4 regions of the Xenorhabdus bovienii SS-2004 genome follow, and region 1 is predicted to be linked to each of the others. Evidence: predicted binding sites of a transcription regulator. Region 1 holds the regulator's gene; each other region holds the start of a gene.

Region 1 (4,215 bases):
CGTTTCCAACCGTTTATAATGTGCTGTCGACGTTTTCCACGCCAACCTTAATAAATACAGACTACCGAGCACTTTCAACACGGTGTGCATCGCCGGATACAACAGCAGCACTGCTCCCACGCCAAAAGCAGACAGCAGAAGGATGGTCTGTATGCCAAGAAGGATACCCACCCAAAGCGGTAACGAACGACGGAAACCAAAATTAGCACCCGATGAAGTCAGCAGCATATTGTTCGGGCCCGGTGTAATCCCAGAGATTAATAAGAAGGTGCTTAGTGAGAATATCAGACTTGCGGTCATGGGGGGATTGTTCCTCTTACCCAAATGGTTAACATTTCCTTTCGACGAAAATAACAGTATGTTATTCACTACACAAGATGACTAATTATGAAAATTAATCCCTTATGAGTGAGCACTTTTCTCCCCTGAGCAGGGCCGCCAATCCCCATTTACAAACTCAGGAGCAACCACAATGATGATCCCGTGGCAACAACTGGCACCCGAAACCCTACTCGATCTGATCGAAAGTTTTGTCTTGCGGGAAGGCACCGATTACGGTGAAGATGAAAAAACGCTGGAGCAAAAAGTACAGGATGTAAAACGTCAGCTTGAACGGGGAGAAGTCCTACTGGTTTGGTCTGAACTGCATGAGACCGTCAATATCATGCCCAAAGAGATGTTTCGCCCTTAGCGCCTTCTTTTTATCAGGCTGTTCCGTTTGCCTTATTTTGCTCTGTATTGCTGATTACGAGAAAGATAGTCCCAACTTTTTTGGATAAGGAGTCTGTTCTTATGTCTGCCAAACACCCTGTCATTGCAATAACGGGTTCTAGCGGAGCCGGAACAACAACGACCAGTGTGGCGTTCCGCAAGATTTTTCAACAACTTGAAGTTACTGCCGCACTCATCGAAGGGGATAGTTTCCACCGTTACACCCGTCCTGAAATGGATGCCGAGATCCGTAAGGCGAAGGAGCAAGGCAGACATGTCAGCTATTTTGGGCCAGAAGCCAATGATTTCAGCATGTTGGAAAAGACATTTTACAACTATGGTGAAACAGGCACTGGCCGCTGCCGGAGATATCTCCACACCTATGATGAAGCCGTGCCTTACAATCAAGTACCGGGTACATTCACGCCGTGGGAATCACTGCCATCAAACACCGATATTCTGTTTTATGAGGGGTTGCATGGTGGCGTTGTTACTCCACAGTATAATGTCGCCAGCTATGTTGATTTGCTGATTGGTGTCGTCCCCATCGTCAACCTTGAGTGGATACAGAAACTTATCCGTGATACCAGCGAACGTGGCCATTCAAGAGAGGCGGTCATGGATTCCGTGGTGCGTTCGATGGATGATTATATCCGCTATATTACGCCACAGTTTTCCCGTACTCATATCAATTTCCAGCGAGTTCCCACCGTTGATACCTCTAACCCTTTCTCCGCCAAGGCTATTCCATCTCTGGATGAAAGTTTTATCGTGATTCGTTTCCGTGGCCTGAAACAAATTGATTTCCCTTATTTACTATCAATGCTTCAGGGATCATTTATTTCCAGTATAAATACCATTGTCGTTCCCGGCGGAAAAGTGGGGCTGGCCATGGAATTAATTATGGCTCCGTGGGTTCAGCAATTACTGGAAGGCAAAAAAATTTCTTGATTTAAACGCAATTTAATTTTTAATTAAACAGGTAACAAAAAATAACGTTGCCTGTTTTACGAAAATAAACATTTCAGTAACAATAAAAACAGATTATAAAGAGAAAATTCAGTAAGGTAAAACGCGTAAAAGCAGTACGATATTTACCAAAGTACCCACAGCCTCTTACACAATAAAAAAGTCATTCAGCCGTTCCCGTCTTTATGTTGTTTCTCCTTTTCCCTTTGGAAATACTGGCATTATTCGATTTCCTATAAGTCGTAGAGCAATAAAGACGACGCTCCAAATAGATTTCTGTTAATCTGGCGGGCTGAAGCGATACAGGGGAAGACAGAAACGTTTTCCTGTGTTACAAACGAGGTTACAAGCGAAGCTGGCAAGATATATAGGTTAAGATTAAGACACCCATATTTTGGTATGATTATAATCTATATAAAATTCCCGCTTGTCAGTTTTTCAGCAAGTTAATATGTTAAACTATTGACTTTATAAAGCCAGCCGGGTGAGGAAAAACTGTTCCTCACGTCATCAAGGCGGAAATAACAACAGAGGATAAAGCGAATGGTTCTCGGCAAGCCACAAACAGACCCTACTCTTGAATGGTTTTTGTCACACTGCCATATTCACAAATATCCATCCAAGAGCACGCTTATTCATCAAGGCGAGAAAGCAGAAACGCTTTACTATATTGTTAAAGGTTCAGTCGCTGTTCTAATAAAAGATGAAGAAGGCAAAGAAATGATTCTCTCTTATTTAAATCAGGGAGATTTCATTGGTGAACTTGGATTGTTCGAAGAAGGAAAGCTGCGTACTGCATGGGTACGAGCTAAAAGTGCCTGTGAAGTCGCTGAAATTTCCTACAAGAAATTTCGCCAGCTCATTCAGGTCAATCCTGATATTCTGATGCGTCTATCCTCTCAGATGGCAAGACGCTTACAAACAACCTCAGAAAAAGTCGGTAATCTGGCATTTCTGGATGTCACAGGTCGTATTGCCAAGACGTTAATGAATCTGGCCAAACAGCCTGATGCGATGACCCATCCTGATGGTATGCAAATAAAAATTACACGTCAGGAAATTGGCCAGATTGTCGGGTGTTCCCGCGAAACAGTTGGCCGCATTCTCAAGATGTTAGAAGATCAAAACCTGATCTCTGCTCATGGCAAAACCATTGTAGTATATGGAACCCGCTAATTTCTGAAATTACTCTTGAAACTGAGCCAGCGCAACCCTTATCCTGCACTGGCTTTTTTGTTGCTTCCTTTGTCTTATCAGTGCAATGGCAGCATCAAGCCCCGTTACGCCGCTTTCTGTAATACTTCACTGGCCTTGCCCTGATATTCCGCTGGGACAGACGTGATTTCCCCCACCTTATTTTTATATTTGCCATATCACAGTGAAATAATAGTCACCAAATATGAATAAAAAATCACATAAGGGCAAATAAAAAACAGCCGGTGAGGAAAATGCGATGGTATTTGGTTAATATCTGAGAAAATTATTCAACAAATCATGTCCCTGTTCACTGAGAATGCTTTCAGGGTGAAATTGCACACCTTCCAATGGCAAAGTACGGTGACGTATTCCCATAATTTCATCTACATTACCGTTATGCTGACTCCATGCGGTCACTTCAAACGATGCTGGCAGGGTTTCAGCAGCAATCACCAGAGAATGATAACGAGTAACAGTCAGTGGACGGTTCAATCCTTTGAATACTCCTTGTTGATTATGGTGGATCAAGCTGTTTTTTCCGTGCATCACCTCGCGGGCTTTGACCACACTCGCACCAAAAGCCTGCCCAATAGCCTGATGCCCTAGGCACACACCGAGGATTGGCAATTTGCCGGCAAAATGCGCAATGGCCTCTAGTGAAATCCCTGCTTCATTTGGCGTACAAGGCCCCGGCGAAATCACTAAATGTGTGGGCGCCAACTTCTCGATATCTTCAAGCTGTAATTCATCATTACGCTTAACTAAAACATTTGTCCCTAACTCGCAAAAATATTGATATAAATTGAATGTAAAAGAATCGTAGTTATCTATTATTAATAGCATAGGAGTATATCCTATTGATTTTTATAGTTTTATATATTGCCGCTACCCTAGCGGGCATTGTGCATTCTGTATTTCGATAAAATCAGGTAAAGCAGCATCAACAGCAGCGGGACGCTCATCATACCACAGACGTATTTTTAAAATAGTAGGATACAAACAGCAGCATTCACCCGTGGTGAGAGCTTGACGTGAAAAGATAACGCAGGTGAGAGGGGAAGACGGCACTCAAAAAGCGAATGGCACAATATAAATACCGTCTTATTTTCTAGGTTTCAGGCAGGAAAACACTGTTTTCCTATTGAATTAAGGTGCAACTTTGGCAGAAAGGATCACAATCGGTTTCACGGGTACATTTTGATAAGGGCCAACATTTTCTGTCTTGACCTGAGAAATTTTATCAACCACATCCATACCTTTTATGACTTTACCAAAGACAGCATAACCAAAATCACGCTGACCGTGATCAAGGAAGGCGTTATCAGTGACATTAATGAA
Region 2 (4,215 bases), 1.1 Mb from region 1:
TCAGGGCGCATCAGATCATCGTTTTCATATTGCAGGGATGAGGTATCGATAGACACTTTCGCTGCGAATTTTTTGAAGTTGATTGGTAGTTTTTCAGACCACAGGATGGTCATGTTAGGCTCTGGGGATGGCCCCATAGTATAAAGTGTGTTTAGGAAACGGAAACTGTTTTTGGTAACGAGAGTACGGCCGTCCAAGCTCATGCCTGCCAGTGATTCTGTTGCCCAGATGGGATCGCCAGAAAATAACTCGTCGTATTCTGGAGTACGCAAGAAACGAACCATGCGCAGTTTCATGACCAGATGGTCAATCAGTTCTTGAGCTTCTTGTTCTGTCAGTCTGCCTGCTTGCAGATCGCGTTCGATGTAGATATCCAGGAAGCTGGACACACGACCGAAAGACATCGCTGCACCATTTTGCGATTTAACCGCTGCCAAATAAGCGAAGTAAGTCCATTGCACGGCTTCTTTCGCTGTGATCGCCGGATAGGAAATATCACAGCCATATTTAGCTGCCATTTCTTTAATCTGACTAAGAGCGCGGTGCTGTTCAGCAATTTCTTCACGCAGACGGATAGTAGCTTCCAGATCTTCACCGTTTTCCAGTTTTTCCTGTAATGATGTGAATTGAGCATATTTTTCATCACGCAGGAAATCGATACCGTACAGAGCAACGCGGCGGTAGTCACCGATGATGCGGCCACGGCCATAGGCATCAGGCAAACCTGTTAGTACACCGGATTTACGGCATTTCAGGATATCAGGTGTATAAACATCGAATACTCCCTGATTGTGGGTTTTGCGATAGTCAGTAAAAATTTGTTTCAGTTTTGGGTCTAGTTCACGGTTGTAAGCTTTACAGGAACTCTCAACCATTTTGATTCCACCAAATGGAATAATGGCACGTTTCAGTGGCGCTTCGGTTTGCAGGCCTACGATTTGTTCTAGGTCTTTGGCAATATAACCCGCATCATGAGAAATAATCGTAGACGCAACATCAGTGTCAAAATCAACCGGCGCATGAGTACGGTTTTCGATTTTGATACCTTCCATGACTTTTTCCCACAAAATATCAGTCGCTTTTGTGGCGCCTGCAAGGAATGTTTCATCACCTTCATACGGAGCATAGTTCTGCTGGATGAAGTCACGAACGTTAACTTCATTTTGCCAGCTACCCTCGTTAAAGCCTTGCCATGCTACAGAGAATTTTTCATTTAACTCGGACATGATATTTCTACCTTTTAACAGTGGAACTTTTAAGAGACCTGACGTGGAGGCGAATTAATATTTTTGGCCGCCCCGTAAATACATGAACCAATAAATCAACCCAACCAATATCGCACCGCCAATAATATTACCTATCGTTACAGGGATAAGATTATCAGTAATAAAGTGTGAAACAGTGAGTTGAGGAAATTGTTCGGGAGTGGCTCCCACTTTTGCCCAGAATTCAGTTGGGGCAAAATTTTTGATAATGATCCCGAACGGAATTAAAAACATATTGGCAATACTGTGTTCAAAGCCACTGGCGACAAACATGGCAACTGGCAGGATCAAAGCAAACAATTTATCGATCAGGCTGCGCCCGGCATAGCTCATCCAGACCGCAAGGCATACCATCAGATTGGCCAAAATACCTAAACATAGTGCTTCAATAAAGGTGTGGTGCATTTTATGATCGGCAGTCTGTAATACGTTCAGCCCCCAGAAACCATTAGCGACTGCATATTGGCCTGATTGCCACATTAAAATGACAAAAAATAGTGCGCCAATCAGATTACCGATATAAACGTTAATCCAATTTTTGAGCATTTGTGACCAGGTAATACGGCCTGTGGCTTTTGAAACTATAGTCAATACTGTGGAGGTGAAAAGATCGGCACCAAATATAACCACCAGCATTAAACCAAGAGAAAAGCAAATCCCGCCAGTTAATTTTGCTAATCCATAAGGAATGGAAGATGTTCCTGTGGTAGCTGTAATATAAAAGACAAAAGCAATGGAAATAAACACACCTGCCATGATTGCCGATAAATAAGTCACTGCGGGATGTTTATTAACTTTATATACACCACTATCATCAGCGATTTGTGCCATTACAGCAGGTGGAAATAAATTAAAAGGGTTGTCAGTTTTCATACTAACACTCTCTTTATCCTTAATTAATTTTAGCACGTAATGATAGTAACAAACGATCATTGACCTAAATTTGATATGGATCATATTACGCAGAAAGTCTGGGGGATTATGGGGGGCTAAATGCGACTATTATATCTTAATGTATTGATTTATAATGAAAAAATATTTTTTAAAATTTATAACAATATTTTATATGAAAGATTTTTGAGAATATTAAAAACGTAAAATAACAGGTTAAATTGTCATTTATTTGTTATTTTTAAATAAACTTAATTTAACCTGAATTTTACTTTCTATAATAAATAAACTTTAATGTAACGGTTTATTTATTTGACCAAAACTCGCGTTTGGCTTTTTGCAGTTTTTCATAAGCATTGAGTAATGCCTGATGTGCTGGCAATGTTTTTAGCTCTGAATCTACAGACCATAGGCCGTAGAAGCCGTTTTTGCCGTCAATGGCGGCGGAAGCAGCATCGACTGTTTCCTGACCGTACATTTTGACAAAAGCCTGATGGTATTGGCTTGGGTCACGATCTTCTTCTTGGGTCAATAGCAGCAGTGTTTGCAAACAGCGATAATAATTGGCTCGTTCGGCGGTGAAGACCGAAGCATTGAAGTCCTGTGTCCACTCAACCCAGATCAGCGCTTGTTCCAGATCGTTGCCAGCCAATGCCAGCATGGATTTCAATTCACCAATGCGCAGGTTACTCCAGCCGTTGTCTTTACCTGCGGCGATCCCCAGTAATTCACGGACACGGGTGAAATCATCCAGCCCTTCGTCATCCAATTGTTCAAGGAAAGCAAGATATTCTGCTGGTTGCCATTGGCTATTTGGTAACGCCAGAATAGTATCACGCAGATGAGTTCCCATTGTATTATTGGCAATGTGCAAATCTTCAACCGGATAAATATCTGACATGCCAGGCACCAGAATACGGCAGGCATAAACGTTCAGATGTTCGTAATCAGCAATATAAGCTTCAGCATCCAGCGTATTGAAGATCCCCATCAGTGTGGCAAATTCTTCTTCTGTAGTGCCTTTGAAACTCCAATCAGCAAATGTATAGTCGGCATCCTGTTTGAACAGATCCCAGCTAATTGCACCGCTTGAATCGATGAAGTGAGTTTCCAGATTGGTATGTTCAGACACTTCTTCATCATCGAAGCTTGGTGGCGTAAAGACATCCAGATCCTTTAAGCTGCGGCCTTGCAGAAGCTCGGTTACGGTACGTTCCAGCGCAACACCAAAATCAGGATGAGCGCCAAAAGAGGCAAAGCAAGTGCCATTATTCGGATTGAACAGCACAACGCAAATTACCGGAAATTGACCACCCAGTGAGGCATCGTAGCAATAAAGTGGGAAGCCTTCTGCCTGCAATTTGTTGACGGATTCAACTACGCCAGGATAGCGATTCATTACGCTTTCTGGGATTTCAGGCAGGCTGATGCATTCTGCAATAATGCGGTTTTTTACATAGCGCTCAAACACTTCTGATAACCCCTGAACGCGGGCTTCGTTCATGGTATTGCCTGCGGACATGCCGTTTGAGACATACAGGTTGCCGATAATATTCATCGGAATATAAACGGTTTGATTATCGGATTGGCGAGTGAAAGGCAGAGCACAGATCCCGCGTTCTTCATTGCCGGATTGAAAATCAATCAATTGACTGGCACAGAGTTCGTTGTCAGGGTTATAGAAATGGTGAAGGCGCTCGTCTAAAATGCCCTCTGGCAGGGAGTCATCTTCTGGCAATGGAAACCATTTTTCGTTTGGATAATGGACAAATTCCCCGTTAGCAACGGTATTCCCAAGGTAAAAATCAGCGAAAAAATAGTTTGTCGACAGACGCTCAAAATATTCCCCTAATGCAGAGGCCAATGCTGCTTTTTTGCTGGCTCCTTTGCCATTGGTAAAGCACAGTGGGCAGTCGCGATCACGGATATGTACCGACCAGACATTGGGTACGGGATTCAGCCATGAGGCTTCTTCGATATTAAAACCAAAAGATGCCAGCTTGGATTGGAAGTGGTTAATGGAATCTTCCAACGCGGCGTCTTTGCCGGGGATATAGGT
Region 3 (4,215 bases), 480 kb from region 1:
GGATCACACTGAGCATAATTTCTGCGCTTTCCAGTGTCGCATTGACAGGGACTTTGCCTGTTGAGGTTTTGATAAAATCCGCACCTGCGTCGATTGAAATTTCAGAGGCTTTGCGGATCAGGTTTTCTTCTTTCAACTCACCTGTTTCAATAATCACTTTCAGCCAAACACCGGATGCAGCGCAGGCATCTTTGCAGGCTTTAACTAAATCGAAGCCAATCTGTTCATTACCTGCCATCAAGGCGCGGTAGGGGAAAACCACGTCAACTTCATCTGCGCCATAAGCAATGGCTGCTCGAGTTTCAGCCAGTGCAAGATCGATATCATCGTTGCCGTGCGGGAAATTGGTCACTGTGGCAATGCGAATGTCTGGAGTACCCTGTTCACGCAATACTTTACGTGCGGCAGGAATAAAACGTGGATAGATACAGATAGCGGCAGTATGACCCGCCGGGCTTTTTGCCTGATGACAAAGTATCGCCACTTTCTCATCCGTATCATCATCATTGAGTGTCGTTAAATCCATCAAACTCAGCGCACGCTGAGCAGTTGCGGTTAAATCGGTCATAAAACTCTCCAACGGTATTATTATCGTGACTGAACCCGTTCACACATTCTTTTGAACGATTGTTTTGAACGATTAGTTAGTTCGTTTGTTGGCGAGCGGACTTGGTTCCTTGAAGATGTTGCCATAATTATGCACAACAGCAACAGTAGAGCTCCTTCTCTCCGCACTATACTTTCTTCAGCTTTTACTGCCCCGGAGGGCATCAACTTAATCCATAAAGTCTTGGCACATCATTATTTGAACATGTAAATGCCGAATAATTCGCGTTACAAATCACACTAATCGAATGAGCATTGCAATGATAGACATTTTATTGTGATTAGTATCACATCAAACAGTTTCAGGAAAAACAAAAGCAGGTGAGATTATCTCACCTGCATTCAATTTGATACGCAATTCCTGCGTCTTATAACGCGAGGAAGAACCCAGCAATGGTTGCACTCATCAAGTTAGAGAGTGAACCGGCCAGTACGGCTTTCAGACCAAAACGTGCAATGTCTCCACGACGATTTGGCGCCATACCACCTAAACCTCCCAGCAGAATAGCGACAGAAGACAGGTTGGCGAAGCCACACAGTGCAAAGGAAATAATCGCTTTGGTATGATCAGAAAGCACTTGCAGACCTGCGGCCTGAACGACCTCGTTCGGTTTCAGATATTCACCAAAGTTCATGAACGCCACGAACTCATTGACTACTATTTTCTGGCCGATGAAAGAACCTGCAACAGTCGCTTCATTCCACGGTACACCAATCAGGTAGGCGACTGGTGAGAACGCCCAGCCCAGAATCAGTTCCATGGACAGTTGAGGATAGTTGAACCAGCCACCGATACCACCCAGCATACCATTCAGTAAGGCAATCAAGGCGGTGAATGCCAGCAGCATTGCTCCCACGTTCAGAGCCAGTTGCATACCCGATGCCGCACCTGATGCCGCAGCATCAATGATATTGGCAGGGCGATCTTCAGCCGCAATCAGCGACATGGCATCGTCGGTGTCGCGTGTTTTTTCCGTTTCCGGCACTAACAGTTTCGCAAATAGCAAGCCACCCGGTGCTGCCATGAATGAAGCGGCAATCAGGTATTCCAATGGAACGCCCATCGATGCGTAGCCAGCCAATACTGAACCTGCCACAGAAGCCAGACCACCACACATGACAGCAAACAGTTCCGATTGAGTCATGGTTGAAATATAAGGACGAACAACCAGCGGCGCTTCAGTTTGGCCGACGAAAATATTTGCAGTCGCAGACAGAGATTCGGTTCGTGATGTTCCCAGCAGTTTTTGCATGCCACCACCGAGTATTTTGATCACAATCTGCATAACGCCGATGTAATACAGAACGGCAATAAGTGAGGAGAAGAAAACGATAATAGGCAGGACGCGCAGAGCAAAGATAAAGCCACCACCACCGAACAGCTCAAACATTTTGTCGGAAACCAGTCCACCAAAGATGAAATCAGTTCCTTTCTGGCCGTATCCAATGACGTTGGAAACGCCTTTTGACATTCCAATCAGAATGTCTTTACCCGCTGGCACATAAAGTACAAATGCCCCAATAGCAACCTGAATCAAAAAGGCGCCCAAGACTGTGCGGATCTTAATAGCTCGGTAATTACTGGAGAAAAGTACTGCGATAAAAATCAGCACTACCATCCCTATCAGGCTCATAATGAGTTGCATTGGAAGAATCCCTGTTCACTGAATGAATGAATAATGAAAAAATATGCCAGTTATATTGTGAGTTCCTACCGGCATTGTGCGAGGCCGATTATACCTAGTAGTAAAAAAGAACAAGCAACTAACATCACAAATTAATACCGCAAAAAGTAATATAAAAACACAAAATGAGATCCAGATCACATAAATCCATCTAGTTTCTAAGGGATTAGATAATTTTGCGGTGAAAAAGGTAATAAAAGGGATAAATGAGTAAAGAAGACCAATTAAGGATTATTAATATTTATTTAATACGGATACTCACTTCCTGTTACCCTAAAAACATATCATTTCTGTGGTTATAAGTCAGCTTAACGCAAATAGTGCCTTGCTGTTATGATAAATCTGATCGGACACTTCATCAGGAGATTCTCGACGCAATTCACACAACGCAGAAAAAACCTGTGCGACTCTTTCTGGTCGGTTCGGCTGCCCTTGGTATCCAGAGAGCGGCATATCAGGTGCATCCGTTTCCAACACAAGGGACGACAGAGGCAGTTGGGAAATTGTACTGCGTGTTTTTTGCGCTCTCTCGTAAGTCATCGTTCCCCCGACACCAATATAAAATCCCAAACGAATAAAAGCCTGTGCCTGAGACAGGCTACCAGCAAAGCCATGAATAACGCCTGTGCGTGGTAAGTCATGTTTTCGTAGTATAGCGGACAGTTGATCATGGCTTTTTCGGGAGTGGAGTATCACCGGCAAATCGTGCCTTTTAGCCAACGCTAACTGTGCTTCCAGCACTCTTTTTTGTTTCTCAAACTGTGGCTCCGGCATATAAAGATCAAGCCCTATTTCTCCTACAGCCACACATTTGGGATTGTTTGCCTTCAGTTTCTGCGCCAGCTCAGCCAAATGAGAACCTTGATGTTCATTGATATACAGTGGATGCAAACCAAACGCGGCATAGATGGAGGGAAAGTCATATGCCAGCGCAGCAACCCGCTGGAAATTCATTTGACTAACTGTGGGGACGATAATGGTTTCCACCCCCGCTTGCCTGGCTTGTTTCAGACTCGTTTGTTCATTCCCTGTAAAGGGAGGAAAATCAAAATGGCAATGTGTATCAATAAACATCTATTTATCCACGTCATCCAATATAATAGAGCCTGTCAGCGGTGTTATACCCTCTTCCTGCACCTCGGTTACCGGACGATTTATGCTGTCCAGCAAGCTATATCGCCTGAAGCCATTATGATTAATCCCATCATTATTTAAACCACTGCGACAGACACCATAACCTTTACGTTTTTCCAACCCAAATTTCCCACCAACAAAGGTATGCCCAATGGTAGCCAAAAAGTATCGCCCACAGCGCCGCCCCAAATGGTAATCCTGATTTAATGCACTGATTCGGCTTCCCAATGCCATCGTAGCCAACGGCGCAGGTGGATAAATTTCAAATACCTGCACATCATCCGGCGGGTTTTTGATAAATTGCTGCGTCCGGCTGTAACTCTTAGCATGGAGATTGATCATCTTGACCATTTTTTGCAGGCTACTGGCTTCCAGCCAGCGCTCCATCCGCTTGAACCACTGCGGGGTATAATAAAGCTGTGAAGGCACTGTCCGGATCACGACAATCGTATCTGCGCCACGGCGATAGGCTTCTTGTACCGGAATCGCATCGCAAATGCCACCATCCTGATAAACCGTGTCACCAAGGGTAACACCATTGCGATAAAACCCCGGAATAGCGCTGGAGGCTTTCAAGATCTCCATCCAATTATGTTCATCAGGGTGAAAGTAATCAGGTTCAAAGTTATCTGCGCGACAGGCACACATGTAGAATTCACGGCCAGCATCAAACTGATGCATTGCAGCAGTGGTATTCAATGGTAATTGTTCAGATATAGTATCAATATACCAATCCAGATCGATCAAATGCCCACCACGGACAAAACGCAACGGATTAAAAAAAGTGGGG
Region 4 (4,215 bases), 1.2 Mb from region 1:
CATCGAATGCGCGGCAAAGAGGTTCACTTTATCTGCGCTGATGATGCCCACGGCACACCAATTATGCTGAAAGCCCAGCAGAGTGGGATCTCGCCAGAAGAAATGATTGCCAAAGTGAGCCTAGAGCATCAGCAGGATTTTGCCGGCTTTGCCATCAGCTACGATAACTACCACTCTACACACAGCGAAGAAAATAAAGAACTTGCGTCCCAAATTTATCTGAAACTGAAAAAGAACGGTTACATCAAGAGCCGGAAGATTTCTCAACTGTACGATCCAGAAAAAGGCATGTTCCTGCCAGACCGTTTCGTCAAAGGTGCCTGCCCGAAATGTAAGGCCGAAGATCAGTATGGCGATAACTGCGAAGTCTGCGGAACCACTTACAGCCCAACGGAATTGATTAATCCCCGCTCGGCAGTATCCGGCGCGACGCCAGAAATGCGCGATACAGAGCACTTCTTCTTTGATCTGCCTGTTTTCAGCGACATGCTGCAAAAATGGACGCGTTCCGGCTCCTTGCAAGAACAAGTCGCAAACAAAATGCAGGAATGGTTCGACGCGGGTCTGCAACAATGGGATATCACTCGTGATGCACCTTATTTCGGTTTCGAAATTCCTGATGAACCGGGCAAATTTTTCTACGTCTGGCTGGATGCGCCAATTGGCTACATGGGCTCGTTCCAAAACCTGTGCAGCAAACGTGATGACCTGAATTTCGACGAATTCTGGTCGAAAGATTCCGAAGCAGATCTCTACCACTTCATCGGTAAAGATATCGTTTATTTCCATAGCCTGTTCTGGCCAGCCATGTTGGAAGGCAGCAACTATCGCAAGCCGACCAATCTGTTCGTCCACGGCTATATCACGGTTAACGGCACGAAGATGTCCAAGTCGCGCGGGACGTTTATCAAAGCTGAAACGTACCTGAAGCACCTTGATGCAGATTGCCTGCGTTATTACTATGCTGCGAAGCTCTCCTCCCGTATTGATGACATCGATCTCAATCTGGAAGATTTCGTTCAGCGCGTTAACAGCGATATCGTGAACAAAGTGGTTAACCTTGCTTCACGTAACGCAGGTTTCATCAATAAACGTTTTGCGGGCAAACTGGCTGATCAACTTGCTGATCCTGCGCTGTACCAGCAATTTGTTGATGCGGCTGAAGGCATTGCGGAAGACTTCACCCACCGTGAATTCAGTAAGGCCATCCGTGAAATCATGGCATTAGCCGATTTGGCAAACCGCTACGTTGACGAACAGGCACCGTGGGTTGTTGCCAAGCAAGAAGGTCGGGATGCCGATCTGCAAGCCATCTGCTCAATGGGTATCAACCTGTTCCGCGTTCTTATGACTTACCTGAAGCCGGTTCTTCCGAGCCTGACTGACCGTACAGAAGCATTCTTAAATACCGAACTAACTTGGGATGGCATCCGGCAACCATTGCTTAACCATGAAGTTTCACCATTTAAGGCACTGTTTAACCGTATCGAGATGGCAAAAGTTGACGCGATGGTGGCTGACTCCAAAGAAAGCATCGAGCCACAAAAAACCCTGACAGGCCCACTGGCCGATGATCCCATTCAGGACACCATCGCATTTGATGATTTTGCCAAGGTTGACCTGCGTATCGCACTGATCAAGCAAGCTGATTTTGTCGAAGGTTCAGATAAGCTGCTGAAACTGACCCTTGATCTTGGTAGTGAAACGCGTCAGGTCTTCTCCGGTATCCGTTCAGCCTATCCAGATCCCAAAGCGCTGGAGAACCGTCTGACAGTGATGGTCGCCAACCTCGCACCACGTAAAATGCGTTTCGGCATTTCTGAAGGCATGGTAATGGCTGCTGGCCCTGGTGGAAAAGAGATTTTCCTGTTAAGCCCGGACAGCGGCGCACAACCAGGAATGCAGGTTAAATAACCATCATATGCCTTGTGAAATTAAGGTATAATAATAAACAACAAAGCGGACTCAAAAAAAGTCCGCTTTTTAATGTGATGTATGGCACATTTACAGAGTTAGTCGTATGATAAAACCCTCGTTATATTGAGGAATTATGTTTATGTCTTTCCGAAACATGCTGGTGATAGGCTGGCAATACCTGCGTGCATTCGTGCTGCTCTATTTGTGCCTCATCGCCGGGAATATCACTTCAGCACTACTTCCCTTCTCTCTCCCCGGCAGCATTATTGGCTTACTTCTTTTGTTTTGTTTACTTGCATTCCAGCTTATTCCTGCATATTGGGTGAAACCGGGCTGTAGCCTGTTGATGAAAAACATGACATTACTGTTTTTACCTATCGGGGTGGGTGTTATGGATTATTACCCGCAACTTAGCCAGCAAATGTTCCCGATTGTTCTCTCCTGTATCGTCAGTACAGTAATTGTCATGATTGTCGTTGCTTACAGTTCCCATTATGTCCATTGCAAACGCATTATTACCGGCGCTCAACGAAAAGAACCCGATCTCACTTCCCCGCCATCACAACAATCGGATAAAAGATAAAAATGTTAAGCCATATCTGGTGGTCACTGCCATTAACACTGCTCGTATTTTATTGCGCCAAAAAATTATCACGGCAGCTCAAGCTGCCCATCTTTAATCCATTGTTGCTATCAATGGCCGTTATCATTCCTTTGCTACTGATGACTCACACCCCCTATGAGCACTATTTTATCGGTAGCAGGATCTTAAACGACTTACTGCAACCCGCCGTTGTCGCATTGGCCTTCCCTCTTTATGAGCAGCTCCATCAAATCCGCGCTCAATGGAAATCCATTATTAGCATCTGTTTTATCGGTAGTATTGTCGCGATGGTGACAGGTACAGCTATCGCGTTATGGGCGGGAGCCAGCCCTGAAATCGCTGCCTCTGTGCTGCCCAAATCCGTCACAACACCAATTGCCATGGCCGTTGCTGACTCCGTTGGCGGAATTCCTGCTATCAGTGCAGCTTGCGTAATTACTGTCGGTATTTTGGGCGCGATCTTTGGTCATAACCTGTTCAATATTCTAGGAATAAAAACGTCGGCTTCAAGAGGATTGGCCATGGGAACAGCATCCCACGCCGTGGGTACTGCACGCTGTGCCGAACTCGATCATATTGAAGGTGCATACAGTTCTTTGGCACTGATGACCTGCGGCATTATCACCTCATTGATAGCACCTTTTTTATTTCCTGTACTGCTTCATCTATTTGGCTAATATTTTGCTCGTTAGCAACTCGTGATCAAACGGTGAAAAAATTCATAAAAATAGTAAAAATTTGATATAAGTCACTAAAATAACGTATCTATTACACTCATTTCACTGATTATATGGCGTTTATCACATTACAAACCTGAGTAGACATCCTAGAATGACCTTCAATTAATTTGGAGATCATTCTATGCAAGCTCGTTTTCACGCTATTTGGTCAGAAATTACCCCTAAACTGCAAGAAGCCCTGTTACCCTATATCGGTAATGACGATTTTCCAGCAATGCTGACCGCGGAGCAGGTTGAGTCAATCAGGCAAATCTGCGGTTTTGATGATCATGCGCTGGCACTTGCTCTATTACCACTTGCAGCGGCCTGTGCCATTACACCTATCTCGCATTTTTACGTCGGGGCAATCGCACGGGGAGAAAGTGGCAACCTCTATTTTGGTGCCAACATGGAATTTGCTGGAGTTCCCTTGCAGCAAACCGTTCATGCCGAGCAATCAGCCATCACCCATGCTTGGCTGCGCGGTGAAAAAAAGCTGGTTTCCATCACCGTCAATTATTCGCCTTGTGGGCACTGCCGCCAGTTCATGAATGAATTGAACAGTGGAACACAATTGGAAGTCTGTTTACCCAACCGCCCACGTTTGACGCTGGCTGACTACCTGCCCGAAGCCTTCGGCCCACACGATTTACTGGACGCACCATTACTGCTGGATACCGTCAATCATGGCTACCAATTGGATACCTGTGACGAATTAGTGCTGGCAGCACTGGATGCGGCGAACCAAAGCCATGCTCCTTACAGCCAGTCCCATGCCGGTATCGCACTGCTGGATGAACAAGATCAGGTTTACACCGGCCGCTATGCGGAAAATGCCGCATTTAACCCAAGTTTACCGCCTTTACAGGCAGCTCTGATCTTAATGAATATGTCTGGTGGCAATTGTCAGTCCATCAAACGGGCAATATTAGTGGAAGGAAAAAATAGCCATCTATCCCAATCAAGCGCAACCGA

The links. The regulator CRP, encoded in region 1, controls carbon source genes, mostly activating them, when cyclic AMP is high. The targets are predictions, from matches to a motif close to ATGTGANNNNNNTCACAT.
Region 2: a site for CRP is predicted at 2,207-2,224, ahead of focA (formate transporter FocA). Genes of this name have one in related genera too.
Region 3: a site for CRP is predicted at 2,417-2,434, ahead of XBJ1_RS15160 (NupC/NupG family nucleoside CNT transporter). Genes of this name have one in related genera too.
Region 4: a site for CRP is predicted at 1,987-2,004, ahead of XBJ1_RS04035 (CidA/LrgA family protein). Genes of this name have one in related genera too.

The regions. Positions count from the first base shown of each region.
Region 1 is NC_013892.1:3,934,768-3,938,982, forward strand. Features, by position in the region: gene XBJ1_RS17440 (LysE family translocator) at 1-300, opposite strand, end outside; gene XBJ1_RS17445 (YheU family protein) at 473-691, shown strand; gene XBJ1_RS17450 (phosphoribulokinase) at 793-1,662, shown strand; gene crp (cAMP-activated global transcriptional regulator CRP) at 2,224-2,856, shown strand; gene XBJ1_RS22790 (hypothetical protein) at 2,872-3,000, shown strand; gene XBJ1_RS17460 (aminodeoxychorismate synthase component II) at 3,145-3,720, opposite strand; gene ppiA (peptidylprolyl isomerase A) at 4,024-4,215, opposite strand, start outside.
Region 2 is NC_013892.1:839,711-843,925, reverse strand. Features, by position in the region: gene pflB (formate C-acetyltransferase) at 1-1,226, opposite strand, end outside; gene focA (formate transporter FocA) at 1,281-2,138, opposite strand; gene ycaO (30S ribosomal protein S12 methylthiotransferase accessory factor YcaO) at 2,461-4,215, opposite strand, start outside.
Region 3 is NC_013892.1:3,453,973-3,458,187, forward strand. Features, by position in the region: gene deoC (deoxyribose-phosphate aldolase) at 1-568, opposite strand, end outside; gene XBJ1_RS15160 (NupC/NupG family nucleoside CNT transporter) at 975-2,240, opposite strand; gene XBJ1_RS15165 (TatD family hydrolase) at 2,595-3,365, opposite strand; gene XBJ1_RS15170 (patatin-like phospholipase family protein) at 3,366-4,215, opposite strand, start outside.
Region 4 is NC_013892.1:946,237-950,451, forward strand. Features, by position in the region: gene metG (methionine--tRNA ligase) at 1-1,914, shown strand, start outside; gene XBJ1_RS04035 (CidA/LrgA family protein) at 2,057-2,500, shown strand; gene XBJ1_RS04040 (CidB/LrgB family autolysis modulator) at 2,503-3,198, shown strand; gene cdd (cytidine deaminase) at 3,383-4,215, shown strand, end outside.